Regions from separate parts of the Lysinibacillus sp. AR18-8 genome, predicted to be linked through region 2. Evidence: riboswitches for the same ligand, from Rfam matches in the RefSeq annotation. Region 2 holds a riboswitch; each other region holds the start of a gene.

Region 1 (7,869 bases), on a different contig from region 2:
TGTCAGAGGGACAAATCGCTTACTATGCGCATCTTGTAGAACAAGGAAGTATTGTCTTATATGCAGAACATGAGGATGATGTCGATACACTCCAAACATATCCAGAGACTGCTGAAGAGCAAGAGGAGCGTTTAAGAAATCAACAGCGTATGGCAGAAGCAGAGCAATATAGAAGATTTTTATAATGAATCAAACTAACGAGATATGACTATTCCTTGCTAGTTTGAATATAGACAAAGTCGATTGTTTCGACTTTGTCTATTATTTTATCTAGCATTTCTTGAAAAGAAGGGCTATTTTTTAAATGCCATCTTTATATTTAGAAATGTTATTTTTCGCATTTAGTATTGATAGAATAGGATCACTTGTTTTCTTTTTAAAAGGTTGCGAAAGCAGGTCTTGTAAATTAGTAGATTCTCTCATATCAAGGCTTTGTTTGGTTTCCATGAGGAGAACCCTTTGTCCTGTTGGTTTGACAAGGTATTGACGTACATAGCCATTTTCGTATCTGACCTCAATTTTCGATTTGTTCTTTTTTTCGTCTTCCTCTTCACGGCCACCGACATGTCTCATTAAATCCAGTAGGTTTTGTGTTTGAATTGGTTGATTATCCTTGGTTGGTAAATAATATGACGTATGTAAGGTTTGAATTTGCATGTATGAATCTCCTTTATTTTCGTACCTGTAAAAATTAGTCTATTTTACATGTAATCGTGCTATAAATTCAATACATAGTAAAAGGAAGCTTGAGAAATAACTCTCAGCTTCCTCTTTTATTCATATGCACTATATTATTGTATGACTTTTTCCTGTGCATCCTTTTTCATAAAACGTAATACATGGAAATGCTCTAATTGTGCTACTAAATTCCCTATAAGAATGAAGCTGCCACCAATCATTAATTTCATTGTTATGCCTTCTCCGATAAACATCATGGCAAACATAGCGGCAAAAATTGGTTCTAAGGAGAATATAAGACCTGTATGTGTAGCAGAAGTATACTGTTGTGCAACAGTTTGACCAACAAAGCAAAACGCACTACAGATGATGCCAAGCCCTAAAATAGCAATCCAGGATATTGCTGAATTTGGCATTGTTGGTGTTTCGAATAGAAAGGTTAACACAAGTGCATAAATTCCAGCAAAGCCAAGCTGATAAATTCCGTATGAAATGGACTCTACATTTCGTGTGAATGAGCTATTTAAAAGTAAATAAATTGAATAACATAACGCAGCAATTGCTACTAATAAATCACCTTTATGGAATGTGAATGAGCCGTGTGCTGTTAAGACGGTAATACCAATCATGGTACAAATGATTGCAAAGCTAACTGCTCGAGAAGGTAATTTTTTTTCAATAAAGCTGCTGAAAATCGGCACTAACACGACCGTTAGGCTCAAGATGAAGCCAGCATTTGAAACAGAAGTAGATTGTAAACCAAATAAACTTAACGCGAACACAATGAATAATAAAAATCCTTGAATAGCCGCATATTTTAATGTTTTACCATTTACTTTGATCATCCGTTTGTAAAAAATAAGTCCTGCTACGAAAAATGCGATGATACAACGTAATGCCACCACATTATAAACTGCCAACGTTTCTAGCCCCATGACCATAAAGGTATAAGAGAGCCCCCAAAACATTGTGACAATAACCATCAATACATTTGCTTTTCCTTGGATACTCATTATGTTCACCTACCATCTGTGTACTAAAACAGTTTTATACTAAAAATTACTATATATCTTGTGTTGTGATTAGTAAAACGAATGTTTATAATGAATAGGATTAAAAAAATTCATGTATATAGAGGGATTGCAGATGAGCTTAGTGAAATATGAGATTTTAACAAAGGTGGCAGAGGTGGCAAGCTTTACAAAAGCAGCTGATGCGCTAGGGTTAACACAATCTGCTGTGAGTCATGCCGTATCGAGTTTAGAAAAAGAGTTTGGCTTTGCGCTCATTCATCGAAGTCGTGTGGGTGTGACATTAACGAGTGAGGGACAAACAATGCTAAGGGCAATGCGTCAGGTTTTGGATGCTCAGGAATTATTGCAACAGGAAGCAGCTCACATTCATGGCGTGACACGAGGTAAGGTTCGAATTGGTGTGATATCGAGTATTTCTTCAAATTGGATGCCAGAAATTGTTCGAATTATGGATAATCAATTTCCAGGGATACAGGTGGAGTTACGAGAGGGAGATTACTATGAAATTGAACAATGGCTTTTAAGTGGTGAAGTAGAAGCAGGATTTTTGAATGGTCAAAAGTCAGAGCAATATCAGTTCACTGAGCTCCAACAAGACCCATTATTATGTATTGTTTCGGATAAAAGTCCATTGTTTGATAAGACAGAAATTGATATCGTAGATTTAGAGGATATGCCATTTATTATGACTTCCTATAAAGGGACAAATGATGTCAAGGTGCTATTAGAGCAATATCATGTTAAGCCGAATATCCGCTTTGAGCTTTCCGAGGAGGTAGGGATTCTTTCCATGATTTCTCATCATTTAGGGATCAGTATTTTACCTCAGTTGGTTATTCAAAATTTACCGCCAACATTGAGAGCGATTCCGTTAAAGCAAGGTGGCTACCGAACGATTGGTATTGCCATGAAACACCATGCTTCGCCCGTCACAAAGAAATTTGCAGAGATATTAAGTGCTTGGCTAAAAGAACAAAACAGCTCCCTAAAATAGTGGCTATTGAAGCCTATCCTTACATTACGTTAAAATAGTATTTGTATATATTTCAGAAAATAGGTGAGTGTATGGGGACATTACAGGGCAAAACCGTACTCATTACAAGTGGGGGAACACTTGAAAAATGGGATCGTGTACGAGGTCATACGAATTTATCAAAAGGCACAATGGGGTGTTATTTAGCAGAGGCGGCGCTGGCTGCTGGCGCTAACGTAGTATACATGCATGGTTACTTTGCACAGCTCCCAGAAAACCAAAATGATATGACATTGATACAATTTGAAGGCATAGAGGATTTAGGACAAAAGGTGCGTCATGCAGTTCAACAACAACATGTCGATATCGTTATTATGGCGGCTGCGGGCTCTGATTGGATCATTGACAAAGTATATGATCAATCAGGTAATTTAATGGAGGAAACGGGGAAAATGCCTTCTGACGAACCACCTATTATTCATTTTAAAAATGCACCAAAAGTATTAGGTCAAATTAAGGGATGGCAACCGAATGTAACGTTAGTAGGCTTTAAGCTCGAAGCAACGAATGATGAGGAATTCTTGTTAGCTCGTGCCAGACTGCGTATGGAAACAGCCAATGCACAATTTATGGTAGCAAATAGCTCTCAGTCTTTATATGGGGGGGATGAACCTCATTGGATTGTACCTGCTGATGGACAGCCTCTTAAAGTAATGGGCAAGCAAAAAACAGCAGAAGCTTTAATGATGTATTTACAAAATCAATAAATGTGAACTGTGTAGAGAAATATTTCTACACAGTTTTTTCTTGTCTAAAAGGTTAGCATCCTATAATATTTACTTAACGGTCGGTAAAAAAGGAGGGTAATAATGGGAAATAAAGAACAAACTTTTCACAAAATTATAGAAATTGCTTATGGGATGTTTGCGGAAAATGGATTTGAAAAAACAAGCTTAGCAATGATTGCTACAGAGGTCGGTATTTCAAAACCAGCCATTTACTATTATTTTCAATCAAAAGATCAATTAATCGCTTTCATATTTGATGAATTGTATAAAGAAATTCAACATGATGTTGCTGTGGATTATAAAGAGCTTTCTTCTGCTAATTTTAAGGAGGAATTACTTAAGCTAGGCTATAAATCTATTGAGGCACAGGACAAGGACCCTTATTTTAATAAAATATTTAATCAATATGTACTATTAGCGGCCCGCGATGAAAACTATAAAAGACAATTAGTAGAGCTAGAAACCAGCTTTTTAACGAGCTTTGTTGCTATACTACGATATGGCGTACAGCTAGGCGTGCTAGAGGATACTCCCCATATAGAAGCGAAGGCACAAATGCTAGCCCTCGTCTATGATAATATCGGTAATTTCATGTTAACAGGCAACCAATTGAACTATAGGGCTATTTGGAAGGAGGCTGTACATAGCGTTATCCAAGGGGGCAAAGATGACAAAAAGAAATGATGATCGGCGCATTGAAGGTCTTGATTTTGCAAGAGCTCTCGCCATGCTTGGCATGTTCATTGTCAATTTTGGCGTCATAACAGGTTCTACAACGAATGGTTCAACATGGTTAATTGCCTTCCAACATCTTTTCGAGGGACGTGCTTCGGCCGTATTTGTCATGCTAGCAGGAATAGGGACAGCCTTAATGACTCATCAGGCTAGAGAGAGTAAGGACCCAATCCTTCTTCGTCAAAATCGACTTACTTTGTGGAAGAGGGCGCTTTTGTTATTTACGATAGGGATAATTTTATATGCAATCGGCTGGACAGGAGATATCTTACATTATTATGGCGTGTATATGTTTGTTGCTGCTTGGTTGATTGCCCAATCCAAGAAAATGATGATCTTCATAATCGGTGCCATCCTTATTCTTTCACAATGGCTTCAAATTCAATTTAGTTACCTTGCTGGTTGGCATCCAACATATGTGCTACTAGAGTATCTTGATTTTTGGACACCAGCAGGATTTATAAGAAATTTGATGTTTAATGGCTATCATCCACTATTCCTCTGGATTTGCTTCTTTCTGATAGGTATGGTAGTGGGCACATTAGATTTAACAAATCATACATTAAGAAAAAACTTACTGGTGATAGGTTTATTGTTAGTCATCATGACTGAGACTTGTTCAACGTTATTCATTAAGATGACAACCATTCATTTATTAGATGTAGAGAGTGCATTGTATTTATTTGATACAGGACCGATTCCACCGAATATGATGTATGTCCTATCTAATTCGGCTTCGGCTATTGTTATCATTGTTGGCTCCATCTATCTTGTAGAGACATGTAAAAATAAAGTTATTCAATCTTTCATATTAACAGGACAAATGTCTTTAACGCATTATGTTGGCCATGTTGTTATAGGCATTGGAATACTAATTATTTGCCAAAAGCTGGAGAACCAAACACTTGCTTTTTCCATGCTGTATGCCTGCTGTTATTTTTTAGGATGTGTCGTTGTTTCTGTATGGTGGAGGACTAAACATCATCGAGGCCCACTTGAATTCATGATGAGGAAATGGAGCTTGTAATAAATTAATGGATTGCCATCTATTTCTCACTGACTAGGCATAAAATACTTTAGGTATAGGGAGTCTTTTAATCTAAACGACATATTGCATAGTATTCAACTAGGTTTTCTAATATTTTGTATTGACATTCCTATAGCAGAATTATAGAATTATTTTCAAGAAACGCAGTACTCTTATCAAGAGAGGTGGAGGGACTTGGCCCAATGAAGCCTCGGCAACCGAACAACAGGTGCCAAATCCAACAGATGGTGTCTGAGAGATAGGAGGGGCTATCAATCAGTTTGATGCGTTGGCCTCTTTATGAACAATAAGGATAAAAAAGAAGGGGTGTATCGTATGGCTCAGTCAGTAAAAGTAGATGATAAGAAACTAGAGGCAATTGCGAAGGCGATTCAAAATCTTGAATTTGGTGAAGTGCATATTACGATTCAAGATGGTGTGATTGTGCAAATTAATAGGCTTGAAAAGCAGAGATTTCCGCAGAAAAAATAACAATGATTTCAGTAGAACTTATGTCAAACGGCCACCTATAAGCATGAAGGATTTCCTGTGCTTACAAGTGGCCCTTTTTTTGTGTAAAGACTAGCTATAAAAGCTTTTTGGTATGGGACCGATATGACGGCGATGATAAAGCAAAGGCTCTTTTTGAGCATTTGTAATGTCTACGACCTGCCCAATAAAAATGGTATGGTCGCCAGCATCGATTTGCTGAAATGTTTTACATTGTAAATTAGCTGCTGTATCATGTAAAATCGGTAGTCCTAAAGAGGAAGTTGACCATTTTGCTTGTGCAAAGCGATCAGGGATTTTACTGGCAAATAGTGTACATAAATGCTCTTGATCACTCGCTAAAATATTGACCGCAAAATTTGGCGCAGTCGTGAAATAAGGATGGAGCTGAGATTTTTTATCGAGTGACCACAAAATAAGGAGCGGGTCGATTGAAACAGATGCAAAGGAATTGACGGTTAAGCCAATCGGTTTTGTGTCATGACATGTCGTGACAACTGTTACGCCTGTAGGATAATTACCTAATGCCAATTTAAAAGCAGCTACTAAATCTGTCATTCAAATCACCTCTTTATGAAATTAGTGAACGGAGTTTGTAGGTAAACGAAACTTTTTTTCATATCCTACTAGTAACTCCTTTTCTTGAGTAAATTTTAAACTAATCAAACATACAGGTAAAGGTAATGGGGAAAGAAAGGGGAATGGCCATGACTTTATATTTTGATCATTTGGTTCATCAAGTGGAATCACCAGAAAATATAAAGGTTTTCTTCAATAAACGAAATGTCCATACAGTGAATGGTGGGCAGCACACGATGTGGGGGACTTATAATACGTTAAGCTACTTTGGCTTAAGCTATATTGAACAAATTGCTATCTATGATCGTGATTTATTTGAGCAAGCGGCACAATACCCATATTCCCTACATTATACGTTTAAACGTGATCAAGAGCGCCAGGGATTTTCTCGAATTGCTCTGCGCACAAAAAATATTGAGGAAGAGGGTCGACGCTTGCGAGCATTGGGCTATGAAGTATATGGACCAGATGCATGTAGCAGAACAAGACCAGATGGCACTGTGGTAGAATGGAAGCTACTGCATTTTGGTAAGCCAGATCTGCCAATTGATTTTCCATTTTTGATTGAATGGGCGGAGGAAGATGAAGAACGTTTGGTTCAATTAAAGGCAAGTGGTGCCATTGATGTCAAACAGGCTATAACGATGGAATCCGTCCAATTCTACGTCAAGGACATGCAGGCAACAGTTAAGCTGTGGCAAGAGGTGTTACAGCTACCAGTGCCTACGCAATATGAGCAGTATTTGTCACTACAGCTACCGAATATGCGCTTAGATTTCTATGAGGAAGAGAGCGCGATGACAATGACACTTGGTCATGTCAAAGAGGGACCATTTGGTGTGACATTAAAGGATCCTAAACGAACAAAGGAAACTTTAGTTTGCCCTGGTGCTTTTTATTGGATAAATCGATAAGGAGAAAAGGCTGGGCCATAACTAACTGGGACCTTCATTAAGCCGAATAATCTTTAAATTAACAAACATGATAACTAGAAAAACCGAACTATTCCGAAACACTTCGTAAGCGTTTTAGTGGATAGCTCGGTATTTTTATGGGCTGAAACACTTTTGCTTCCGCCTTTTTACATAAGTATTGAAAAACAAAACCATCAATAGAATTTCTGATGCTGGCTACTTGCTTTCCTGTGGATTTAGCGTTACAGAGGAGACCCTGGAGCGAAATCACCCCAACCTTGCTAAAAAGTTTTAGCTAGTGACATGATCTTTAATTCAACAATATGGAAAAATCCACTTCATCAGAAAAGTGGATTTTCGTTGCCAATTATTATTCAATTGTCATTTTTTTCGGTGTTTCTGTACCTGTATACCAATCAAATTCAATTTCAAATGAATGCTTGTCGCCCTTTTTTGTATAGGAGTATTCGATTTTGAGCTGTTCACTTGGGCTGACAACTGTTGGCTCTGTGTCTTGAACAAAAGTGAATTCACCATTTTCTTTAAGCTTTTTTGCAATCGTTTCCAGTGTTGCTGCAAATTCTGCTACACTTTGTCGTTCTTTATGCTTCAAAATAACTTCAGTCATGGG
Region 2 (7,869 bases):
TCGGTAAATCTCCCATGACTATGTGGAAGCCTTCTAATCTTAATTTCTCTATCAGCCATGCATACCAACGGTGATTTTCATAAGCACCATGAAGAATAGCAATCACAGCTTTTGCTTGTCCATCAGCTTCCCATTTCCACATTACATAGTCCTCCTAAAAAATGATTACACTTTGATTATATCGAAATAAATAGCACATTTTAATTTTATATTTCCATAAAGTTGCGTATTTGATACGATAATACTACATTATAGAAAGAAAAGAGGCGATTTTCATGATTTATCCATTTAAAGATAAAACGCCAAAGATCGATCCGTCTGTTTTCATTGCTGATTACGCAACTGTTACGGGCGACGTAATAATTGGCGCCGAAACAACTATTTGGTTTAATACGGTTATTCGTGGTGATGTTTCCCCAACGATTATTGGTAAACGTGTCAGTATCCAGGATCTTTGCTGCTTACACCAAAGCCCAAAATATCCGCTCATTATTGAAGATGAGGTAACAGTTGGACACCAAGTCACTTTACATAGTTGTACAATTCGCAAAAATGCCTTAATTGGTATGGGATCCATTATTTTAGACGGAGCTGAGATTGGAGAAGGTGCATTTATTGGAGCTGGAAGCCTAGTACCTCCTGGTAAAGTCATTCCTCCAAATAGTTTAGCATTAGGTCGTCCAGCAAAAGTTGTCCGAGAATTAAATGCTGAAGATAAAGAGGATATGGAACGCATCGTACGAGAATACGCAGAAAAAGGTCAATATTATAAATCACTTCAGAAATAAATAACCTACACAAAAAATCAATACTAACGAAAAAATCCCTCGCGTTTTCGTGTACCGAATATGTTCACGAATCCTAGCGAGGTATTTTTGTAAAAAAAACAAAAGGAGCAATGTTGCCCCTTTGCTTATTAATACATCAGAATAATTTTCTAATGACTTCATTACTTTAGTTCAATAGTTTATAAACGTGCTTTTTCTCGTAGCGCATCTGCTTTATCAATTTGCTCCCACGGTACATTTAAATCTGTACGACCAAAATGTCCATACGCAGCAGTTTGTTTATAAATTGGACGACGAAGATCAAGCATTTTAATGATACCTGCTGGGCGTAAATCGAATAGCTCGCGTACCCATTCAACGATCTCGCTTTCTTTCACTCTACCTGTGCCAAATGTATCGACAGCAATGGAAACAGGCTGAGCAACGCCAATCGCATAGGCAAGTTGCACTTCAGCACGCTCTGCTAAGCCAGCTGCTACGATGTTTTTCGCTACATAACGTGCTGCATATGCCGCCGAACGGTCTACCTTGGTAGCATCCTTACCTGAGAAGGCACCACCACCGTGACGTGCATAACCACCGTATGTATCAACAATGATTTTACGTCCTGTTAATCCAGCATCACCTTTTGGCCCACCAATTACAAAACGGCCAGTTGGATTGATGAAGTATTTCGTATTAGCATCTAATAATTCACTCGGTACAACTGGTGCAATAACAAATTCTTTTAAATCTGCTTGAATTTGTTCAAGTGTTGCTTCTTCATCATGCTGTGTTGAAATAACAATTGTATCCACGCGAACCGGTACATTATTGTCATCATATTCAATCGTTACTTGCGTTTTACCATCAGGACGTAAATAGGCAAGTTCACCTGATTTACGTACTTCTGTTAAACGGCGTGCTAATTTGTGTGCCAAGCTAATTGGTAATGGCATTAGCTCTGGTGTTTCATTACATGCATAGCCAAACATTAAGCCTTGGTCACCAGCACCAATTGCTTCAATATCAGCATCTGTCATAGAGCCTTCACGTGACTCTAATGCCTGATCAACACCTTGAGCAATATCAGGTGATTGTTCACCAATTGCCACAAGCACCGCTAAGTTCTCAGCATCAAAGCCATATTTACCTCGTGTATAGCCAATTTCAGCTACAGTGTCACGAACAATACCTTTAATATCCACATAAGTAGAAGTAGTAATTTCTCCTGCTACTAATACTAATCCTGTTGTTACAGTTGTTTCACACGCTACACGTGCATTTGGATCTTCTGCTAAAATAGCATCTAAAATGGCATCCGAGATTTGGTCACAAATCTTATCTGGATGTCCTTCTGTTACACTCTCTGATGTAAACAGTCGACGGTTTGTCATTTGGTTTTCCTCCTAAATACTCTTACAATAAGTAGTTGTGTATGAATACGGTACTCATTACCCATGTCAAGTCCGCTCCTAAGGATTGAACTCTCAAGCCGTTACTGCTGCTTTTAACACGAGGATTTCGAAAGATCCGTCATTATAATAAGGAAAGAACTACATATACTTACCTTTATATTGATTTTTAACAATAAAAAAATCCTTTTCTCACGTTACTTTACATGAGGAAAGGAATAATGACTGCGTAACCTTTCACTCTTATCGTTCAAGGGATGTTCCCTTGCATCAGGTTGGCACCAACGCATGTCGTGAAATAGTTCATGCAGGTTGCCGGGTTTCACAGGGCCTGACCCTCCACCAGCTCGGGATAAGAGTATCCGTTCAATCTCATGTTACTGAAAAGGTCGAACATTGTCAAATATTTTCTTATGTATTACTGTATAGAAAGGAAAGAACTTATTACACAAAAACTTTTCATACTTGGATGATGATGTAAATAGAAGCAAATTAATCCCTACAACATACCTAGCTACTTGTGGTAACATATGTGTGGCTCAATTTTCGTGCCTAATTACAGTAGGATTGATGGTATTCTACTCGAAAAACATTATTTTTTGTCAGTTTATTGAAAAGTGGTAAAAACTCTAAAATAATTTCTTAATTAGTATAGATTATTTAAGCAATTGTGTTATACTATTTTTGAAATTAAGAAAAAATCCCTCTAAATCAAGGGAATACTATAAAAAAGGATGGTATTTAATCGATGAATTCAGTAGAAATTGCAAACGAACTGAAGGAATTATTAAACGGCGGTAACATTAATGTTCAACTTTCAGTACCACAATTAGCAGAAAAAGCTACATCTCGTGGTGAAGCAATGTTAACAGTAGATGGCGCAGTTCGTGCAGAAACTGGCAAATACACTGGTCGTTCACCTAAAGATAAATATACGGTAGAAGAAGAAAGCACAAAAGATCAAATTGACTGGGGTAAAGTCAACCAACCGATTTCTTCTGAAGTGTTCGATAACCTATATGTAAAAGTAATAAAATATTTAAAAGAACGTGACGAGTTATTCGTATTCAAAGGCTTTGCAGGTGCTGACAAAGACTCACAATTAAGCATTCAAGTTATCAATGAATACGCATGGCACAATCTTTTTGCTCATCAATTATTTATCCGTCCAACAGCAGATGAATTAGCTTCTCATGTTGCCGACTTCACTGTCATCTCAGCTCCTAACTTTAAAGCAGATCCTGCGGTTGATGGTACTGCTTCTGAAACATTCATCATCGTATCACTTGAAAAGAAAATTATTTTAATTGGTGGTACAGAATATGCTGGTGAAATGAAAAAATCTATCTTTGGTATCATGAACTACTTATTACCACAACAAGGTATTCTTTCAATGCACTGCTCAGCAAACGTTGGTGAAGCTGGCGATGTAGCGTTATTCTTCGGTCTATCTGGTACTGGTAAAACGACGTTATCAGCTGATCCTGATCGTAAGCTAATCGGTGACGATGAACACGGTTGGTCTGATAATGGTGTATTCAACATTGAGGGTGGTTGCTATGCAAAAACAATCAACCTTTCTGCTGAAAAAGAACCAGAAATCTACAATGCAATCCGCTTCGGCTCTGTATTAGAAAACGTAGCTGTTGATCCAGAAACTCGTATTTGTGACTATGATGATGGTTCACTAACAGAAAATACACGTGTAGCTTATCCAATCCAATACATTGAAAATATCGTTGATCCTTCTGTTGCAGGTCATCCAAAAACAATCATCTTCCTAACAGCTGATGCATTTGGCGTGTTACCTCCAATCAGTAAATTAACAAAAGAACAAGCGATGTATCACTTCCTAAGCGGGTTCACTTCTAAACTTGCTGGAACTGAACGTGGTGTGACTGAGCCAGAACCAGTATTCTCTACTTGCTTCGGGTCTCCATTCCTTCCACTTCCTGCAACAGTATACGCAGAAATGTTAGGACAAAAAATTGACGAGCACGGTGCACAGGTATACTTAGTAAACACTGGTTGGACTGGTGGCGAATATGGCACAGGTAGCCGTATGAAACTTTCTTACACACGTACAATGGTCCGTGCAGCAATCGATGGTAAATTAGCAGATGTTGAAACAACACAAGATGCTGTGTTTGGTTTACACATTCCAACAGCGGTTGAAGGTGTACCTTCAGAAGTGTTAAATCCTCGTGAAGCTTGGGCAGATAAAGCTGCATACGATGCAAAAGCTGCTGAGCTTGCAGGCTTATTCAACGAAAACTTCAAGAAATTCTCGAACGTTTCTGAAGCCATCACTACACTTGGTGGTCCATTAAAATAACTTCTATATAAAAGACAAAGGGAACAATTTATTCGTTCCCTTTGTCTTTTTGTTTTCTCTATGCTTTATTGTTGTTTCATCCACTTGCAAAGAGCACGGACAGTTTCACGATTTTTTGCTGGTGGATATTGATGTGCATAGTTAAGATCATACCAAGTTTCGAATGATTTATTTGCTTCCTCTAAAAAAAATGCCAATTGTCTGGCATGTTCAATATCCACATTTTCATCACGATAGCCATGAATGATAAGAACGGGAGCTGTTATACGCTCTATCTCAAAAAGTGGTGTTCTTGCATCATACGCTTCTGGTACACGATTAGGTGTTCCTCCAATAACGCGCTTCATCATTCTGCGCATATCTGTACGTTCCCAATAAGTGGCCGTTGCATCAGAAACACCTGCCCATGTTACAATAGAAGTAATATCCCTTCTTAAAATAGCTGTCCACAGAGCCATAATACCACCTCGTGAAAAACCAAAAACATGGATATTGTCATTGCAGAATTGTTTGAGTACATCTACGGCATAGACCGCATCGTAACGGTCTGCCCCTGCAAACTCGTCACGCCCCTCTCCCCCACGATTCCCACGATAATATGGGGCAAATACGATAAAGCCCTGCGCCGCAAATTGTGCAATACGAGAGGGTCTTACCATCCCTATGCTTTGCATGCCGCCTCTTAAATATAAAAAGCCATCATATGTACCTTCAGTCTTTGGCTCTGCTAATAGTCCTTTTATACGTAAGCCCTGTGAAAGATAGGTTATTTCCGTTAAACGGATAGCTGGATTTGGTGAAGGATAGGGGCGTTTTTCGATAATATCACCATTGTGTGTCACGATGTTTCAGCTCCTCCAGCATTTTCTTCATCCCCTCATCCTTCATGTGAAAACTCAAGTTAGGATGCTGAGCAAATTCTTCATCAGTTAACCAAAGCATGCCTGACGTTTCTAAATCAAATTCTATATCCTCTTGCGCCAAAAATTGTGCAGTGAAAACGGATTTACAAAAAACGATTTCATCATACACTGCATACTCTGCAAACCATTGAAGATTTTTCACATGAACACCCGTCTCTTCAAAAACTTCTCGAATCGCCGCCTCCTCTAAGGTTTCCCCTTCTTCTAATTTCCCTCCTGGCACTTCTACACCACGTCGTTTATGGACAGTACATAACCATTTATTTTCATGCTTTAAAAGGACAAGGACGTGTTGAGGTTCTACTTTAAATTCGCCTCTTGTAAAACTCAAATCTACTTGTAGGCCATGTAAATCTGTAAATGTTAACATCTCTTCAACCTCACGTTCTTTCTTGTTGCAAAACAAAAGTTACTTTCTTTATCATTACTTCTATTTTATGGACGGAATTTAATCATCATTCCTATTCCTATCTATATTAACTATATTGTAAACCTACAATGACAAGCAACCCTAAGCTACAGTCTTGTAAAGCATGAAAAAAAGCGTGCTTCATAGGAAGACACGCTTTTCTTTAGATTACTTGCTGACCGTCAAAATAGACGATAGGACTTTTCACAACACAATCAATATGAACATCTGACGCATTGGCTCCACCAAATGGCGCATTACTGCCAAAAGCGATATGGATGGTCCCATACACCTTCTCATCCTCTAATACATTGCCACATAGGATAGCACTTTTATTGGCTCCGATGCCAAACTCTGCAATGACTCTACCATTGCCTTCACCAAGTAATGCCAGTAGTCGTGGACCATCAGGACCGATTGCTTCTTCTAAGCGACCATTCTTTATTTTTAATAATAATGGCTCCTTTAAAACACCAATATTAGCAATAGAGCCATCTACTAAAATCTCTCCATTCGCAGATGTTTCTATTGGTGCAATATACGATTCTCCTGAAGGAATATTCCCGTACTCACCAGGTTGACGAATAACCCCTGTAGAACGAATTCCGAAACGGCCGTCTACACTAAACGTCAGCTCATGACCATCCTTGACAATACGAATATCTTTTGTCGTATTAAGTAAAAGGACATATTTTTCTACCGTAGCTTCGATCTCCTGTGCATCTGCATGAAGGGCACCTTGCTCCAGCATCTCCAATGTTACCCCTGGCATTGTTGCTACACGTCCACCCTTTTCACAGGCATGTTTACGAGCCAGTGTATGTGTTAGTGAGTGGGAGGTAATGCACAGTGTAACATCGGCATTTGCCATAAGCTCAGAAACTGCATGGATTGGCTCCTGCCCAGATTTCTCTAACAGGGGCATCACCATGAACATTGTATTTGCAGTAATTGACAGTCCAGCTTCATAAAAAATTTTTGCGATGTCTTGTTTGTGGCTATCTGTCAAAATTAATAGTGACTCAGAAGATTGAACATTTAAATTGCCTTTTAAAACATTTAGTGCAATATCATGTAAATGATGCATAATAGGGCTCCTTAATTAAAATTCAAATGATATCTACGAATAATTCCTTCTATTTCATTTCTAGCTTCCGTTAAAGGTCCCAAAAAATCAGGAACACGTTGCTCTGTAAAACGATAAATTGGTCCAGAAACGGTAATAGACGCTACGACCTGTTCCTCACTATTAAATATAGGCATAGCTAGCGCCAATACATCGACCGAATACTCACTGTTACTAAGTGCATAGCCACATGTTCTAATTTTTTCTAGCTCTGCCCTTATTTCTGTGGCATCTGTCATCGTATTATTTGTATAAGCTGTTAATGGTTCATCTATTACCTTTGCAATTTGCTCTTCATTTAAAAAAGCAAGCATTGAACGGTAAGATGCTCCTACATACAGTGGCGATCTACTTCCTCTTGAAACTGTAAACTTCACCTTATTTACAGGCTCTGCTTTCAGTAATGTTAACGCTTCCAGTCCATTCAGTACGGTAAAAATAGCTGTTTCACCAGTGACATCCTTTAATTTCTCAAGAACTGGCATACATAGCTGATCTATGTTTAATGAATCATACATATTCATACCTATTTCCCATAATGCAATACCAAGAGAATATTTTTTTGTTATAGGATCTTTTGTTATAAACCCATTATTTTCGAAGGTTTCAAGAATGCGATATAAATTTGTATGATTCATGTTCATCGCCAGTGCTAACTCTCGACCACCCCATGTGGGCTTTTCCTTTGTAAACATTTTTAAAACCGCAATTGATAAATTTAATGTCTTTAGCATATCTCTCATCCTTCTGAACTATTTATCTGTACAAACGGCTGCAAATCTCTCTCTTAAGGGGGAAATAATCGACAGATTTAGCAGCCGTCAGCACCTGATATCACTTTATCAAAAGTAAGAGAGTAGCTAATCTCTTACTTTTGATATAGGAAATCAACAG
Region 3 (7,869 bases), on a different contig from region 2:
GTAGGGGTGCCACTTCCTGATGAGGTGTTTCTAACTTATGTAGGCTATAGTGTTTACCGAGAAAGTCTTGAACATATTCCTGCTTTAGTCAGTGCAATGATTGGTGCGGTTGGAGGCATTACCTTAAGCTACTATATTGGTTATCGTTTTGGCTTACCGTTATTGCAGAAATATGGGCCTAAAATTCATATTACAGAGCAAAAAATTGACTTTACGAAAAAGATGTTTACAAAAATAGGACCTACCCTATTATTAATTGGCTATTTTATCCCCGGGGTACGTCATTTGACAGCGTATATTGCGGCTATTAATAATTATCCTTATAGAAAGTTTGCGCTTTTTGCCTATACAGGGGCATTTATCTGGACGTTCACATTTATATCATTAGGAAAGATGCTTGGAGAGAAATGGCGATTTGTTGGATACTATCTGACTCATTATAGTATCTATCTTATCCTTTTATTTATTGTAGGGATGCTCATTGTTTACTTTCTATTCAAAAAAAGAAATGGACAAACATAAAAGTCGGTATACGCTATACCGACTATGGCAAAATAGCAAATGAGCGCACAGGGAAGCCAGATGCTTTTTCTGGCTTAGGTACGATATTGAAGATGATAGCGCCTTTCGCAGGTAGCTTGTCTAAATTCGTCATTAGCTCAATTTGATAGGTGTCTTGGTCAAGCACAAAATATTCGCCATCTAGCTTGCCATTTTTCCGAAAATCAGCAGCAGAGTCCGTATCGAAAGTTTCATGACCAATTGCGCTTACCTTGCGTTCTTTTAGTAAAAACTGTAAAGCTTCTAAACCCCAGCCAGGGATATGGTTATGTCCATCTGCATCCTTATTACTGAAAGCCTCTTTATCTGGCCAGCGCTTACTCCAATCTGTGCGTAATGCTACAAATGTTCCTGCTTCAATTTCTCCATGCTTGTCCTCAAAATCAAGAATATCTTCAACACTTAATGAAAAATCATGGTTGCTCGCAGCCTCTTGTGATTTATCAATAACAACAAGGGGAAGAACAAGCTCTTTTAGTTCTAATTCTTCTAAGTAGCGAGTATCTCGCACAAAATGAATGGGTGGGTCGATATGTGTGCCATATTGACCAGGGAACGTGAATTGTTGAGCGAAGAAACCGTCCTTATGAGAAAATAATGTTTCAAATTTAGCGTCCTCAAACATAAAAAAATGTGGTGAATTAGGGCCGAATGTATGTGTTAAGTCAACCCACTGTTTCGATTTTAATAATTGCAATGCTTGTAAAAGTTCATTAGACATCGATTTCCCTGCTTTCTGTAAAAATAGTTGTAAATAAAAAGGAGTCCCCTAATAGAAGAGGACTCCTGCTGCAACAACGGTAGTTCTTCTTCTCATCTTCAAGGCTGATCATTTTGCCAATTGGAATTAGCACCATACTGTTAGCTGGTTGCTGAGACTTCATCGGGCCAATCCCTCCGTCTCTCTTGATAAGAAAAGTAATATAAGAATTTTCAGAAATAACAATACAAACACTTTAGCATAGTTTTTTATAGTTTACAAGTTCACTAGGAATTTTCACCAATTCAAATTTAAGGTGACTCCACAACAATCATTATCAATAAGACGTATTCTAAAACTGTCTGGTGTATAGTTTGTTTCAAATTTCATCGTAATGCCTGTTGATGTGATTAATTTTTCAACCTCTGTTTTATTTGAAAGTTGAGCAGCATTCATTAAATCATGTGCGAATTGTTGGGAGCTATCTATTTTATCCGTAAGTAATTGGGCTTGCTGCATCATTGCCTTTATCCGTGATGCTGAAGCTTTTAATTTGTGTGTATCGACAGGTGGAAAAGGATTATTGGTCGGCATTGCTAGATGTTGCGAAAAGGGTCTAATGGCAAAATGATTAGCGATAGGCGATGTTGGATAATGATAGGGATGCACAAAATACGGATAAGGATTGTAATACAAGGTCATTCCTCCTATCCTATAACTGATATCCTATCTTATGTAGCAAAACGGCTTTCGGTGTTATTAGCAGTGCAATGTTTGTCCTAATCATTGAAAAAGGAAGCTAAAGTAAGCTTCCTTTTAGCCAAGTACATTTAAGACATCATCAATTTTTTTACTATGTGATAAAATGCCATAATTCATCCATGTTAAAAAGTCTACTTCATAGACACAGTTGCTTTTAACGGCAGCTAGGTTTTTCCAAGTAGGAGTTTTTAAAATAGCACGTTCCTCATTTTCATAAATGGAATGTTGTTTATCAAAGGTAATAAATAAATGATCAGCATCTAATTGCAACAATTGAGCAAATGTCAGTTGTGCTTTACGTTGATTGTGCGGAATACTCCATACTAGTGAATGTGGCATTAAACCTAAGTCACGATATAAAATGGGGCCCGTATAGCCACATTCAGGACCCGCATATAGAGTAATGCCAATGGCTGAAATACGGAGAAATGCTACACTTTGCCCATAAACAGATTTGCTAAGAATTCCTTTTGCTTGTTGTACTTTATCTTCATATTGTAGGATTACGTCTTGCATCAAGGAGGTTTTTCCTGTTAGATCTGCAATTTTAAATAAAGTAGATTGCCAATTCTCTCCAGGGTGTGAAAGATGGCAGACGGGGGCTACTTCATCTAAGTGCTGAAAGGATTCCCAACGCTCTACACCAGAATCTAACATAATTAAAGTTGGCTTATAGTAAAAGAGTCGATCCATTTCTCTATTTTGTACATCGATATCTGGCACTTTCTGTAGACCTAAATAGTCTTGTTTCCCCCATTTTGAATGACTGAATTGAGCAATTGGCGTAATCCCAAGCGCAACAAAGAAATCTTCTAAGAATGGTGCAAATACACGTATATGGCTGCTTTGATTTCTTCGATATTGTCCTGGAGAGATGCCGACATGTTCCTTAAAGCGACGATTGAAATAATACTCATTATTAAATCCGACAGACTGGCTAATTTCAAATACTCGATCATTTGTTGTCATTAATAAATGCTTAGCTTTTTCAATACGAAGTTTAGTTAAATAGTGAAGAGGAATTTGTCCCGTAATATCTTTAAAAATGCGCGTATAATTCCATCTTGGTACGTCAGCTAGCTGTGCTAGCTGCTCAACCGTCCACTCTTTTTCAAAATGTTTTTGTAAATGGTTAACGGACTGCTCAACAGATTGGCGATCATTTTTTTTCATCTGCTTGGGTATGGTTTGATGTAAGAGTAATAACATCAGCTCTTGAAAGTGCACATGCTGTTCAAAAATCGTGTGTTCATCCTCCGCTAACCGGTTTTGATAGATGACTTCTAGCAGTCTATGACATTGTGAAAAGGGGAGAAGATGTCGTTCGCTGATACTTGTAAAATGACTATATGAATTTTGACTATTGCTGAGATTGACAATGTTGAATTGTAACTGATAAAAACAAAGGTGTTCACTTTGAATGTGGATACTAACCGTGTTATTTGGCGGAATCAATATGCACTTTTCTTCACTAAAATGAATGGTGTCATGATCTATGGCTAGCTTTCCGCTACCATTCATTACGATAAAAAGTGTATAGAAATCACTACTAATCAATAACTTTTTTGACGGTTGAATTGAATAAGAGATATTTTGTAACGTATAAACATGTGTTAAGTTACCCATTAATAATTCACCCCTTTTTTTGAATTGGCAGAACAACACAAAGAAAGCCCTCATTAAGAGCTTTCTTTGGAAAATTATTTGACGAACCATTTCTCTAAATCATCATACTTTAGCAAGTTGGCTGTGATTGCGCCAGATTGCCAATATGTGCGATCAGCAATATAAACATGCCCATTTTTTACAGCAGGGAGTGTTTTCCATAGTGTACTATCTAACCATTTAATGGCTTCTTGGTTTTCTTTAGACTCCCATGTTCCGTTTGAAGGGAAAAGGATGATATGATCCGCATCTAATTCCGTGATAGCCTCTTCTGATAAAACCTCGTGAAACTCTGTCATATCACGGGCTAATGGATGTGGTGTTAAGCCTGTCTCTGTGTAAATATAGCCAGAGTAGCGATTTTTAATACCAAATAACGCTAATGTATTATCTGCTACATTTAGTCGTACAACAGCAACTGTTTCGTCTTCGATTGATTCATCTAGTTTTGCTTTTAAATCGGAAACACGTTGCTCATATTGATCAACCATTTCTTTTGCTTTATCGGAAATATTTAAAACATCAGCTATTGTTTTCGCAATTTCACGTGGATCTTGTAGAATATCTTCTTTCAAGCGGTAAGTAGGCGCTACCTTTGAGTATTCATCATACTTTGCCTTGTCCGCGGCACCATCTACAATGATTAAATCAGGCTTGGCTTGTAATAATGTTTCCATGCTACCAGTAATGTCGAACTCAGGAACATCTAATCCTAAATAGTCCTGTTTTCCCCAAGATGGGTGATACCATTGCACAACGGGTTTTACATCCAAAGCAGTTAAATAGTCTTCCAAATAGATAGCAGCTACACGCTGTGGATTTGTAGGAATTTCTACTTTTCCAAACTCGTCTTCTACAATTCTTGTATCTTTAGATGATTGTTCTTCTGTAGCTGTATCCTCTTTTACTTCATTTGAGCCACAGGCACCTAATACGAATATAAGTGCAAAGAAAACTACAAATGAAAAATATCGACCTCTACGCATTTTATTCACTCCTATAGATTTACTAAAACAGTAAGGGTATTCCCTTAAATTAGAATGATAATCATTCTCGTTTGGTTCAAGTAAATTATAGGATACTACATATCAACAAACAATACACATTCTCTACTACTTTTTTATACAAAATGAAATTCAGAGAGTTATTGTTTTTTGTTATCGAAAAGTAACCATAAAAGTGTAACAATTGCAGCTAGCATAACCATCAGGAATCCGTATATAGGCGTATGCGCCAACGATTGGTGGCGAATAATAAAGCCTCCGATATATGAGCCTAAAAATATGCCAATATTGAAAGCAGAAATATTCAATGCTGAGGCCATTGAAATTGCTGATGGTATATATTTTTCAGATAGTAGAACAGCATATAGCTGCAATCCTGGGACATTCATAAACATGAACAATCCCATTGTCAGCACCATTATTAATCCCATAATAGGTGATTCAAGAGTAAAGCCAATGCCAAGCAATGCCAATGCAAGTCCAACAAAAATAATAAAGATGGAACGTAGCGGATTATGATTAGCAAAATGACCTCCAAGAGTATTACCGATAGCTACACAAATACCATAGACAACTAGAATAATGACGACTGTATGTGGGGAATACCCCATATATTGCTCTAAAATAGGTGAAACATATGTGTAGACAACAAAAGCACCGCCGTATCCAATTGCGGTAATGAATAGTATTAAGATCATTCGAATATTGCCTAATACTTTGCCAATATCACGGATAGAGATGGGGTTGCCTTTCGATAATTGGCTAGGTACTAAAAATGCATTACTAATTAAACCGACAATTCCAATGACAACAATAAAAATGAATGACATACGCCAATCTGTTACTTGTCCAATAAATGTACCGAGTGGGACACCTGTTACAGTAGCTAATGTTAAGCCAGTAAACATAAAGGCGATAGCACTTGCTCGTTTATTTGGTTCCACTACATCTGCTGCTATAACAGAAGCGATGGACATAAACACACCATGTGCTAATGCTGAAATAATACGTCCGATTAATAGTAATGCGAAATTAGGAGCTAAAGCGACTGCTAGGTTACCCACTATAAAAATGGACATGACAAGCAATAATACGGTTTTTCGACTAAGGCGTGATGTTAAAGCTGTTAGTAAGGGAGCCCCAACAGTTACCCCTAGTGCATATATAGAAACGGTTAAGCCAGCTGTGCTAAGAGAAATACCAAAGTCATCTGTAATTAATGGTAAAAGTCCCACACTGATAAATTCAGTGGACCCTATACCAAATGCACTGATAGCAAGTGCTAGTAAGGTAAGTTTAGCATTTGGCTTTTTTGATTTTGACATTTTACTACTATCTCCTTTGATTTTTTTTATTATGTGTAGTAATATTCATACATACCAAAAAGATATGTAGAGTACTTTTAGTTACTTTTGGATATTACAGGAGGTTTACGATGCAAAAAGTTTATAATATTGGTGTTGAAGCTACACTAGAAGTTATTGGTGGTAAATGGAAACCAGTTATTCTTTGTCATTTAAACCACCATGGTAAAATTCGAACAAACGAATTTCGACGATTGATCCCAGGTATTTCACAAAAAATGCTCACAAACCAATTAAGGGAACTGGAGCAGGCTGGGTTAATCAATCGAAAGGTCTTCAATCAAGTACCACCAAAAGTTGAATATTCATTAACAGCCTATGGACAAGGAATGGAACCAATTCTGAACATGCTTTGTACGTGGGGTGAAAAACATGTTGAATTATTACAGGATAAAGGTGAAGATGTACTGTTAAAACAACGTGATGATGATATTGCCATGCAGCAAACATCATAATGAGGGGAGAAAGAGACTGTCATATACAAGACAGTCTCTTTCCTCTTTTTAATGCTTATAGAGCAAAGTCAAATTCATCTGGATTTGGTCCAACACGTTGTTCACGATTCATCTCATTGATTAATGCCATTTCTTCGGCTGTTAAAGTAAAGTCAAAGATATCAGCGTTTTGCATCATACGCTCTCTACGTACTGATTTTGGAATTGTAATCACTCCATTTTGTACATCCCAGCGTAAAATAACCTGAGCATTTGATTTTCCGTATTTTGTTGCGATTTTTGAAATTGTTTCATCTTCAAGAAGTCCACCTTGCATTAAAGGTGCCCATGCTTCAAGTTGAATTTGGTGCTTGTCACAGAATGAACGAAGCTCCACTTGTTGTAAGCGTGGGTGGAATTCCACTTGGTTCACAACAGGTTTAATATGAGCAAATGATAATAAGTTATCCAAGTGTGCCACAGTAAAGTTACATACACCGATTGCTTTGATCTTGCCTTGTTCATATAAGTCTTCAAGTGCTTTCCACGATTCAGCATATTTATCTTTACCAGGCCAATGAATTAGATAAAGGTCTAAATAATCTAATCCTAATTTTTTTAGGCTCTCTTCATATGCTGCAATTGTTTCATCATAGCTTAAACCATCGTTCCATACTTTAGATGTGATAAATAAATCTTCACGACGTAAGCCAGTAGATGCTAGAGCTTGTTTAATACCTTCTCCTACACCTGCTTCATTGCCATAAATAGCAGCAGTATCGATGCTTCGATAGCCAACCTCGATAGCATTTTTAACCATTTCTGCAGTAGCGTCATTTTCTACTTGAAAAACCCCTAAACCCATACCAGGCATTTGTAGGCCATTATTTAAAGTGATTGTATCTTGTAAATGAGTAATCATTTTTAATCCTCCATGTTTTGTGATTATTGGATTGCTTACTCATTATGCTGCTAATAAACTCTCAAAAAAAGTACGTACTTTTTTGTGTCATAGAAACGTAGAGGTAACTTTTGTGAGCTGGCAATGATTAGAGGAATAAAAATATTTATTGATGATGAACGATTAAATAAAAATGTCACACCTGATTGGTCTTAACTACTAGTAAAAATATCGAGTAGTCTACAAAAGGCTTTGGAGACAATTAAACAAATATTTTTCTTGCGGTAATAAAAGGAAATATACGTTCGGTAGAGAATTAAAGTAGTAATACTTTAAAAAGGGGATTTTGAAGATGAATCGTTTAAATTTAATTACATTAGGTGTTAAAGATATGGTGGAATCTCTAAATTTTTATCGAGAGGGACTGGGTTTTGAAGTGGTGGTATACGGAGAGGAGACGAATCCCGATGTCATGTTC
Region 4 (7,869 bases), on a different contig from region 2:
TTTTCATATCTCTTTCGTTTATCTCTCAAATAAATTGTCCATTCTAAAGGTAATGAACGACCATTTGAGGAGGAAAACATATGTCCATGTCTAACAATAACGAGACCTCCCCATCCCATACAACGAACGATTTATTGTATACTTCCCTATCTAAAAATATAAAAATCATTCAACAGTCACTAGGGCATAGTAATGATATTATCATACGTGAAATTGCGATTGGAGAAACTGATCCCCATAGCCTCGCCATTATTTCCATTGATGGCTTATCGGATAAAACGACTATTTCTGATTCTGTTATCGATAAACTGATGGCAAATATTGAAGAAGAACAAGATATTGAAATAACAACAATTAACCAATATGTTCGGAATTCCTATTTAACGGTAGGCGATGTGACGAATATTGAGCATTTCACAACACTCTATAATGCCATTCTCAATGGTGAAACGGTTATTTTATTAGACGGTTTTGCTGAGGGGATTGTGACAAGTACAAGAAGTGCCAAGGATCGAGCAGTCACAGAGCCATCGACGGAATCCGTTATTCGCGGACCGAGGGAATCCTTTACAGAAACCTTGCGTACGAATACAGCGCTCATTCGTCGCAAAATAAAAAGTCCGAATCTCTGGATAAAATCACGCGTTATCGGTGATGTGACACAAACAGATATAGCAGTGATGTATATAAATGGCATCGCCAGTGACAAAATTGTAGCTGAAGTATTGGCTCGATTAGATCGTATTAATATTGATGGCATACTGGAAAGCGGCTATATTGAGGATTTTATTCAAGACTCAAAAAACTCTATGTTCCCAACCGTCTACAACTCCGAACGTCCTGATGTCATCGCAGGTGAATTATTAGATGGCAAAGTGGCGATTCTAGTTGATGGCACACCTTTTGTCTTAGTCGTACCAGCGCTATTTACATCCTTTTTACAATCAGCAGAAGATTATTATCAGCATTGGATGATTAGCTCACTTGTACGTATATTGCGTTTCTTTGGTATCAGTCTAGCATTAGTAGCACCATCCTTGTATGTGGCGATAACTACCTTTCACCAAGAAATGCTACCTACACCTATGTTAATTAGCATTGCTTCACAAAGGGAGGGCGTACCCTTTCCTGCAGTCGTTGAAGCTCTGATTATGGAGGTTGCCTTTGAGGTCTTAAGGGAAGCTGGACTTCGTATGCCTAGAACAATCGGTCCTGCGGTGTCCATTGTAGGAACTTTAGTTATCGGTCAGGCGGCTGTTGATGCGGGCGTCGTTTCCGCTGTAATGGTAATCATCGTAGCCCTGACAGCGATTTGTAGCTTCCTATTCCCTGCCTATGGCTTATCGAATACGATTCGTGTGCTACGTTTCCCATTAATGATTTTAGCTGCAATGTTTGGTTTATTTGGTGTTATGTTTGGCATTATGGTCATTATCCTTCATTTATGTAGCATTCGTTCATTTGGTGTACCTTATTTAAGCCCATTCGCACCGTTGGTATTACAGGATCAGAAGGATGCGTTTCTGCTGTTCCCGCGTAGAAAGTTACTTACACGACCTCGTTTGGTCAATCAAAAAAATATTGTTAGAGGACATAAATATATCAATGTAAAAAGCAGGAAATAACAACTGGATAAATGAGGAATGGAATATGGCAAAAATAAACTGGATTTGCTTACTATGTATCCTCACAATACTGTTAAGTGGCTGCTGGAGTAAGCGTGAATTAAATGAATTGGCCATAGTCGTAGCATTTGGCATTGACAAAATAGATGAGGAATATGAAATTACAGTTCAAATTGTTGATCCTAGTGAAGTCTCAGTGCGCCAAGCTTCCACTCAACGCTCTCCTGTCGTTAGCTATCATTCGAGAGGCGAGACCATCTTTGAAGCCATTCGGAAAATGACGACTATTGCAGCTCGAAAACCTTATTTTGCCCACCTTCAAGTGGTTGTATTAGGGGAAGATCTCGCGAAAGAAGGCATTAGTGATGCACTTGATTTAATTGTAAGGGACCATGAATTTCGTAAGGATTTCGACGTCATTATGTCTCACGAAGCAACAGCGAAGGAAGTATTAAATGTACTAACACCCATCGAAAAAGTTCCTGCAAATAAAATCTTGAATTCCCTTGATGTCTCTGAAAAGGCTTGGGGCTCCACAATAGCTGTTAATATTGATGAATTAGTCAATACGTTAACCAATAAGCATAAAGGGGCGTTAATTTCTGCTATTGAAGTTCATGGCGATAAGAAATTAGGTGTAGATCAAACAAATGTGCAACGTGTTAAAACACCTGTGCTATTACGTTATACAGGTTTAGCAGTATTTAAAGGGGATAAATATATAGGGCTACTGACTGAAAGCGAAAGCAAAAGTATTAGTTTTCTTAATGACAAAATTCAAAGTACGATAGAAATCATCGCCTGTCCTAATAAAGGGACCTTGTCTACTGAAATCACCCAATCCACTACAAAGGTGAAAGGGTCATTTAAAAACGGGAAACCGAAAATCGATGTCCATATTAATGTAGAGCAGAATGTTGGAGAGGTCGAATGTGATATCGATCTTACCAAAAATAAATCGATTGATTACGTTAATAAAAAAACAGCCCAGGGGATTGATGACCGCATTGAAAAAACAGTAGAGAAAATTCAACAGCAATATGAAGTCGATGTTTTTGGATTTGGGGATGCCCTACATCGGGCAGATCCAAAGCAGTGGAAAAAAATTAAGGATGACTGGACTTCCATTTTTCCAGATTTAGCAGTGGCTGTTCATGTAAAGGTAACAACCCAAGGTTCAGGTACGATGCAAAATTCATTATTAAACAAGCCAAAGGAGGAGTAATGAGATGGTACTAGCCGTAGCTATCTTGATTATTGCAATCATTGTTGCGCTTGTTTTTATTCCAAAGCTAAAAAAGCAACAGGATAGAAAAGCCATTATTGTATTCTCCTTTTTGCTATTTATTGGAACGGCTTTAAATATGGGGATTGCCCTTAAAATCCATATTCCTAGCCCATTAGATTTGATTACCTTTATCTTCACACCGATTAGGGATTACATTGTGTCATTCACAAAATAGAAAGATGGACTGAGAAACGGAGGGTAGCTTGATGGAAAAAGAGATAATTAGTTCAAGACAGTTTACAATCGTTACCTTTCTCTATTCTATCGGTACAGCGATTTTAATTATCCCTTCGAGTATTACTGGTGCCGCTAAGCAAGATGCTTGGATAGCGGCAAGCATTGGTGTTCTGCTCAGTTTACTGGTTCTAAAATTATTTTTAACACTGGCCAATCAAACACCGTCCCTAAACTTTATCGAGGCCAATGAAAAAATTCTTGGGCGTTTTTTCGGGAAAATCACAGCGATTTGTTTCCTGATTATGACCTTTCTTTCGGCTGGAGAATTACTTTATTTTATCGGTATTTTCATGAAAACGGAAGTTATGCCAGAGACACCGACATTAGCATTTGCCCTACTGTTCAGTATCCTTATTATGTATGCCGCTTATTTAGGGATTGAGACCTTTGCCCGTTCGGCAGAAATCCTCTTCCCATTGTTTATCTTTATTTTTATTTTTTTCGTCATTAGTATTACCCCTCAAATTACATTTGAGAATATTCAGCCTCTACTAGAAGCGACCAAAGCATCTATGTTTTATAGTATTGCACGCTTTATGAGTATCTTTTCCTTTCCATTAATTGTATTATTGATGCTCTATCCTACTGGCGTCAATGTACAGCCGTCTGCACAGAAAGGGCTATATATTGGGGCAATCCTTGGCGGAATCGTCTTAGTTACGTTGATTGTCCTATCGATTCTTGTATTAGGTCCTGAAAACACTGCATCAAGGACATTTCCTAGCTATGCCTTAGCGCAAAGAATATCTATAGGGAATTTTTTACAGCGCATAGAAATCATTATGGCATTTATGTGGATTACGTCTATATATATTCGTACATTTATGTATTTCTATACGACCGTTGTTGGCCTTGCACAAATTTTGAAGATTAAGGATCATCGTCCACTTATTATACCGATGGGTATAATTGTCATTGGACTTTCTCAAATTGTTCATCCAGATATTGTGCATTCTACTAATTATAATAATGAAATTTGGCCAATCTTTTCCTTTATTTTCACCATTTTATTACCTATACTTTTGTTGATTGTGGTAGTTATTCGCAATCGTAAATCCAAGGCTCAAAATAACGAAACACCTCAGCAGGAAACAGAAAATGACAATCAAAAAGTCTAATTTCTTCTAAGCTAGAAAAGAAATTAGACTTTTTATTAATTAAATATGATATTCGATTTCATCTACAAAATCCCATTCATATGGTGTTTCTTGGTAAACATAGTAGTTCAACCAGTTAGAGAATAATAGATGCGTATGGGCACGCCATGTATTCATCGGCACTTGTGTCGGATCGTCATTCGGGAAGTAGTTTACAGGAACGGCGATATCTATGCCCTTCGCCACATCGCGACTGTATTCATCGGCTAGCGTTGTCGCATCATACTCTAGATGCCCCGTAATCATAATATTTTTATTATCTTTTGATTGTACAATAAATACCCCAGCATCCTCTGAATAGGATAATAATCGTAGATCTGGATGATTGCGAACCTCGTCAATCGAAACAGATGTATAGCGTGAATGGGGCGCAGTAAATAAATCACTAAAGCCACGTACCAAATCTACAGTTAAATCTGTAATCACATGGGAATAGACGCCTGAGCATTTAGCAGAAAGCTCAACCTTCCCAATGCCATAATGATGATACAATGCAGCCTGTGCCCCCCAACATATATGTAGCACGGATGTCACATTCTTTTTAGACCAATCCATAATTTCTGAAATTTCCTGCCAATAGTTGACCTCTTCAAAAGCCATTTTTTCTACTGGCGCACCAGTTATAATCATACCATCATAGCGTCGGTGTCGAATCTGATTGAACGTTGTGTAGAAAAGCTGCAAATGGGATTTACTCACATTTTTAGACTCGTGTGTGGCTGTATTCAAAAAGGTAATATTCACTTGTAATGGTGTATTCCCCAATAAACGTAATAATTGGAGCTCTGTTTTTTCTTTTTCAGGCATTAAATTTAATATTAATATATTTAATGGACGGATTTGCTGTGTTTTCGCACGATCTTCTTCCATGACGAAGATTTTTTCCTCACGTAAATGTTCTCCAGCTGGTAAATTTTTCGGAATATTAATTGGCATCTTGCTTTCCCCTCTCTATAATCACTCTCTTTTAGCAAATCTTGCTTGCGTAGAATGCAATGAAATTAAAAAATCCTCCTCATTCCATACGAGATAGAATGAGAAGGATTTTTTTCACGTCCACTCTTATCTCTCAAAGGAAAAAATCCTTTGCTGGAATTAGCACCTTTCTAACGATTGTTAGAGGTTGCTGAAGCGTCATCGGGCCAAATCCCTCAGCTTCTCTTGATAAGATTATTTAATTATCTTGAATTGTAACACGAACTAGTTAGAATATCAATAATTCATAGAATATTTTGTGATTCATGTGCATGTTCCTTGCTCATTTGATGTACACTAAGCTTGCTATATGTGGTGTTTCTGCATTTAAAATTTATGGTAAACATGCCGTAATTATGTTACCATATACTTTTAGTAAGAGAGAGGAACGTGAATAGTTTGATTAAAATTGAATTTCCAAAACCAGATCTAGTAATCCGTCAACGTGAACAAGATTTAAAACCAGGTGATGTGCCAATCACACCTTACTTCGGTTTTATTGACTTCCATAAAATCACACGTGATAAAGGCGGCATTTTCTTATTCTATAATGACAAGAATGAGCTATTGTTTGTTGGGAAAGCACGTAAAATTCGTCAACGTATTAAAAAACATTTCGAGGATAATGTATCTCCGATGAAAAACCATCGTGATGAAGTGTTCAAAATTGAAGTCTATGAAGTAGAAGATCCAATGGAACGTGAAATTTACGAAACATATGCGATTAATACTTTCCGCTCTAAATATAACGTAGACAAAGTCTTTTATTAGGCATCACGTAAAGAAACCGAAATCTCATTTCTAAAGGGATTTCGGTTTCTTTTATCACATAATGGTCATACGATCAATTGGCGTACTCTGACCGTTTATTCGCAAATCAATGGTATCCAGCTCAGGATTCTTGACGGTGATTTTAAAAACATAGGGTTGTGCCTCTTTCCTTTGCTCGCTGCCTTCTTCTAACTGGATAATAAGCCTATTTCCCTCAGCTGTAATACTTGCCAATACATTCCCTTTTGAATAATAAACAAGGTAATATGGAGCATCCTTTTCATGCAATAGTTGTATTCTGTCATTAGAAACGATATTTTTTTGGACATTATCTGGGACAACCGTTAGCTCATGAATCGTTGGTGGATCGGTAGGTGGTGTAGCATTACAGGCTCCTAGCATTAGTAGGCTTATTAAACCTAGCAACACGAATTTTTTCAAGTAACTCCCCTTCCTTATACGACTATTCTAAGAAAAAAGCTTTACGCTCCTTAGCAATCCAGTCTTCTAACTCCTGATCATCACGTTTTACTAACCGATTGATGAGCACATCATGCCATATATAATCCTCTAACAAATAAATATGAACCGGATCATTGGTGATAAAGGCCGTCTCTTGGGTAGATGGAGAATGACCATAAATCATTTCCTGACCATCTATCGATAAGATAAACCAATGCGGTGTAGACGCTTTTTTTGTATAATGTGTGGCTCTATGCTGGTCAATTGAGGCGAGATGCTCTCCTACATACAACGTAATGCCATGAACAGGAACATGCAGCGCCACCTCTTGCAAATCTTCACGTAAGGCATCATACATATCTTCCCACATCGACAGCATCACTTTTTTCTTCGCCTTCTTTAGAAGTGACTGACAATAGTTGATAATGGATTCCTTGCCCTTCAGCATGACCACTTTAGGCTCAGCTTCCTGTACCTTTTCCTCTAATTTCTCTAATTTCCCGCTTATAGACGTAAAATTCGACTCCCAGCGCTGTTGCATTTGCTGTAAGAACACAGACACAGGCATTGCCGAATAGGTCGTTTGTTCTGCGGTCTCTTCTTTTAAAACGATGCCCTTTTCTACAAGGATATTTAAAATATCATACACTCTTGCACGTGGTATGCCAGAATTTTTACTAACCTGATAAGCACTGACATGACTTTGCTGAACAAGTGCCGTATAGGCCTTTGCTTCATATTCTGTAAAACCCATTTCTTTCAGCTGGGTGATTAATTCCTCCATGTAATCCCTCCATTATCTTTATTATAGGCTACCAATGTGAAGATTTGCCAATGAAAAAATGGGGTTTACAGCGCAAATAAATTTAGTTACTATTTCAGTAGTAACTAAATTTAAAGAGGTGTCATATGTTGTTTGAAATCGATGTACATATTCTAATACTATTAATTTCTTTTGGATTTCTGGCGGCTTTTGTTGACTCAGTAGTGGGAGGGGGCGGTTTAATTTCACTACCAGCATTACTATTTGTTGGGCTCAATCCAGCCGCTGCTGTTGCCACAAATAAACTAGCAGGAGCTATGGGCTCGCTCACTTCCTCTATTTCTTTCTATCGTTCTGGCCAGCTGGACATTCGCTCTGTCCTCAAATATTTTCCACTAGCATTTATCGGATCATTATGTGGTGCTTGGACTGTGCATCTAATTAATCCAGCATTACTAAAGCCATTAATGCTTGTTATGCTGGCAGTTGTTGGGGTATATACGATCTTTAAAAAGGATTGGGGTGCCGTCTCTACCGTAAAAAATCTATCTAAAAAACATTTGTTTTTATTTATGCTGCTATTATTTGCTA

What was found. A riboswitch is a leader RNA that binds a small molecule or an ion and turns the genes downstream of it on or off. The one in region 2 is predicted to bind S-adenosylmethionine.
Region 1: it holds a riboswitch for S-adenosylmethionine, as region 2 does, so the genes downstream of both, BFM98_RS14155 (YezD family protein) here and metK (methionine adenosyltransferase) in region 2, are expected to answer to the same signal.
Region 3: it holds a riboswitch for S-adenosylmethionine, as region 2 does, so the genes downstream of both, BFM98_RS16640 (cyclase family protein) here and metK (methionine adenosyltransferase) in region 2, are expected to answer to the same signal.
Region 4: it holds a riboswitch for S-adenosylmethionine, as region 2 does, so the genes downstream of both, metA (homoserine O-acetyltransferase MetA) here and metK (methionine adenosyltransferase) in region 2, are expected to answer to the same signal.

Annotation. Positions count from the first base shown of each region.
Region 1 is NZ_MDGU01000015.1:271,823-279,691, forward strand. It holds gene BFM98_RS14120 (general stress protein) at 1-185, shown strand, start outside; gene BFM98_RS14125 (hypothetical protein) at 301-657, opposite strand; gene BFM98_RS14130 (DMT family transporter) at 792-1,691, opposite strand; gene BFM98_RS14135 (LysR family transcriptional regulator) at 1,825-2,706, shown strand; gene BFM98_RS14140 (phosphopantothenoylcysteine decarboxylase domain-containing protein) at 2,778-3,452, shown strand; gene BFM98_RS14145 (TetR/AcrR family transcriptional regulator) at 3,555-4,157, shown strand; gene BFM98_RS14150 (DUF418 domain-containing protein) at 4,141-5,235, shown strand; SAM riboswitch class I at 5,406-5,501, shown strand; gene BFM98_RS14155 (YezD family protein) at 5,536-5,727, shown strand; gene BFM98_RS14160 (flavin reductase family protein) at 5,818-6,303, opposite strand; gene BFM98_RS14165 (VOC family protein) at 6,453-7,238, shown strand; gene BFM98_RS14170 (amphi-Trp domain-containing protein) at 7,609-7,869, opposite strand, start outside.
Region 2 is NZ_MDGU01000026.1:44,177-52,045, forward strand. It holds gene BFM98_RS18110 (alpha/beta hydrolase) at 1-142, opposite strand, end outside; gene BFM98_RS18115 (gamma carbonic anhydrase) at 276-788, shown strand; gene metK (methionine adenosyltransferase) at 968-2,164, opposite strand; SAM riboswitch class I at 2,423-2,541, opposite strand; gene pckA (phosphoenolpyruvate carboxykinase (ATP)) at 2,931-4,517, shown strand; gene BFM98_RS18130 (alpha/beta hydrolase family protein) at 4,583-5,359, opposite strand; gene BFM98_RS18135 (NUDIX domain-containing protein) at 5,343-5,810, opposite strand; gene BFM98_RS18140 (aminopeptidase) at 6,013-6,936, opposite strand; gene BFM98_RS18145 (IclR family transcriptional regulator) at 6,948-7,709, opposite strand; gene BFM98_RS18150 (M20 family metallopeptidase) at 7,844-7,869, opposite strand, start outside.
Region 3 is NZ_MDGU01000023.1:80,989-88,857, forward strand. It holds gene BFM98_RS16635 (DedA family protein) at 1-522, shown strand, start outside; gene BFM98_RS16640 (cyclase family protein) at 545-1,282, opposite strand; SAM riboswitch class I at 1,372-1,477, opposite strand; gene BFM98_RS16645 (YuzC family spore coat inner layer protein) at 1,559-1,957, opposite strand; gene BFM98_RS16650 (AraC family transcriptional regulator) at 2,078-3,649, opposite strand; gene BFM98_RS16655 (ABC transporter substrate-binding protein) at 3,724-4,674, opposite strand; gene BFM98_RS16660 (MFS transporter) at 4,833-6,017, opposite strand; gene BFM98_RS16665 (winged helix-turn-helix transcriptional regulator) at 6,128-6,511, shown strand; gene BFM98_RS16670 (aldo/keto reductase) at 6,567-7,412, opposite strand; gene BFM98_RS16675 (VOC family protein) at 7,744-7,869, shown strand, end outside.
Region 4 is NZ_MDGU01000006.1:19,754-27,622, reverse strand. It holds gene BFM98_RS04835 (spore germination protein) at 81-1,625, shown strand; gene BFM98_RS04830 (Ger(x)C family spore germination protein) at 1,651-2,850, shown strand; gene BFM98_RS04825 (hypothetical protein) at 2,855-3,088, shown strand; gene BFM98_RS04820 (GerAB/ArcD/ProY family transporter) at 3,120-4,268, shown strand; gene metA (homoserine O-acetyltransferase MetA) at 4,308-5,243, opposite strand; SAM riboswitch class I at 5,367-5,478, opposite strand; gene BFM98_RS04810 (nucleotide excision repair endonuclease) at 5,682-6,053, shown strand; gene BFM98_RS04805 (hypothetical protein) at 6,108-6,494, opposite strand; gene BFM98_RS04800 (TrmB family transcriptional regulator) at 6,517-7,299, opposite strand; gene BFM98_RS04795 (TSUP family transporter) at 7,425-7,869, shown strand, end outside.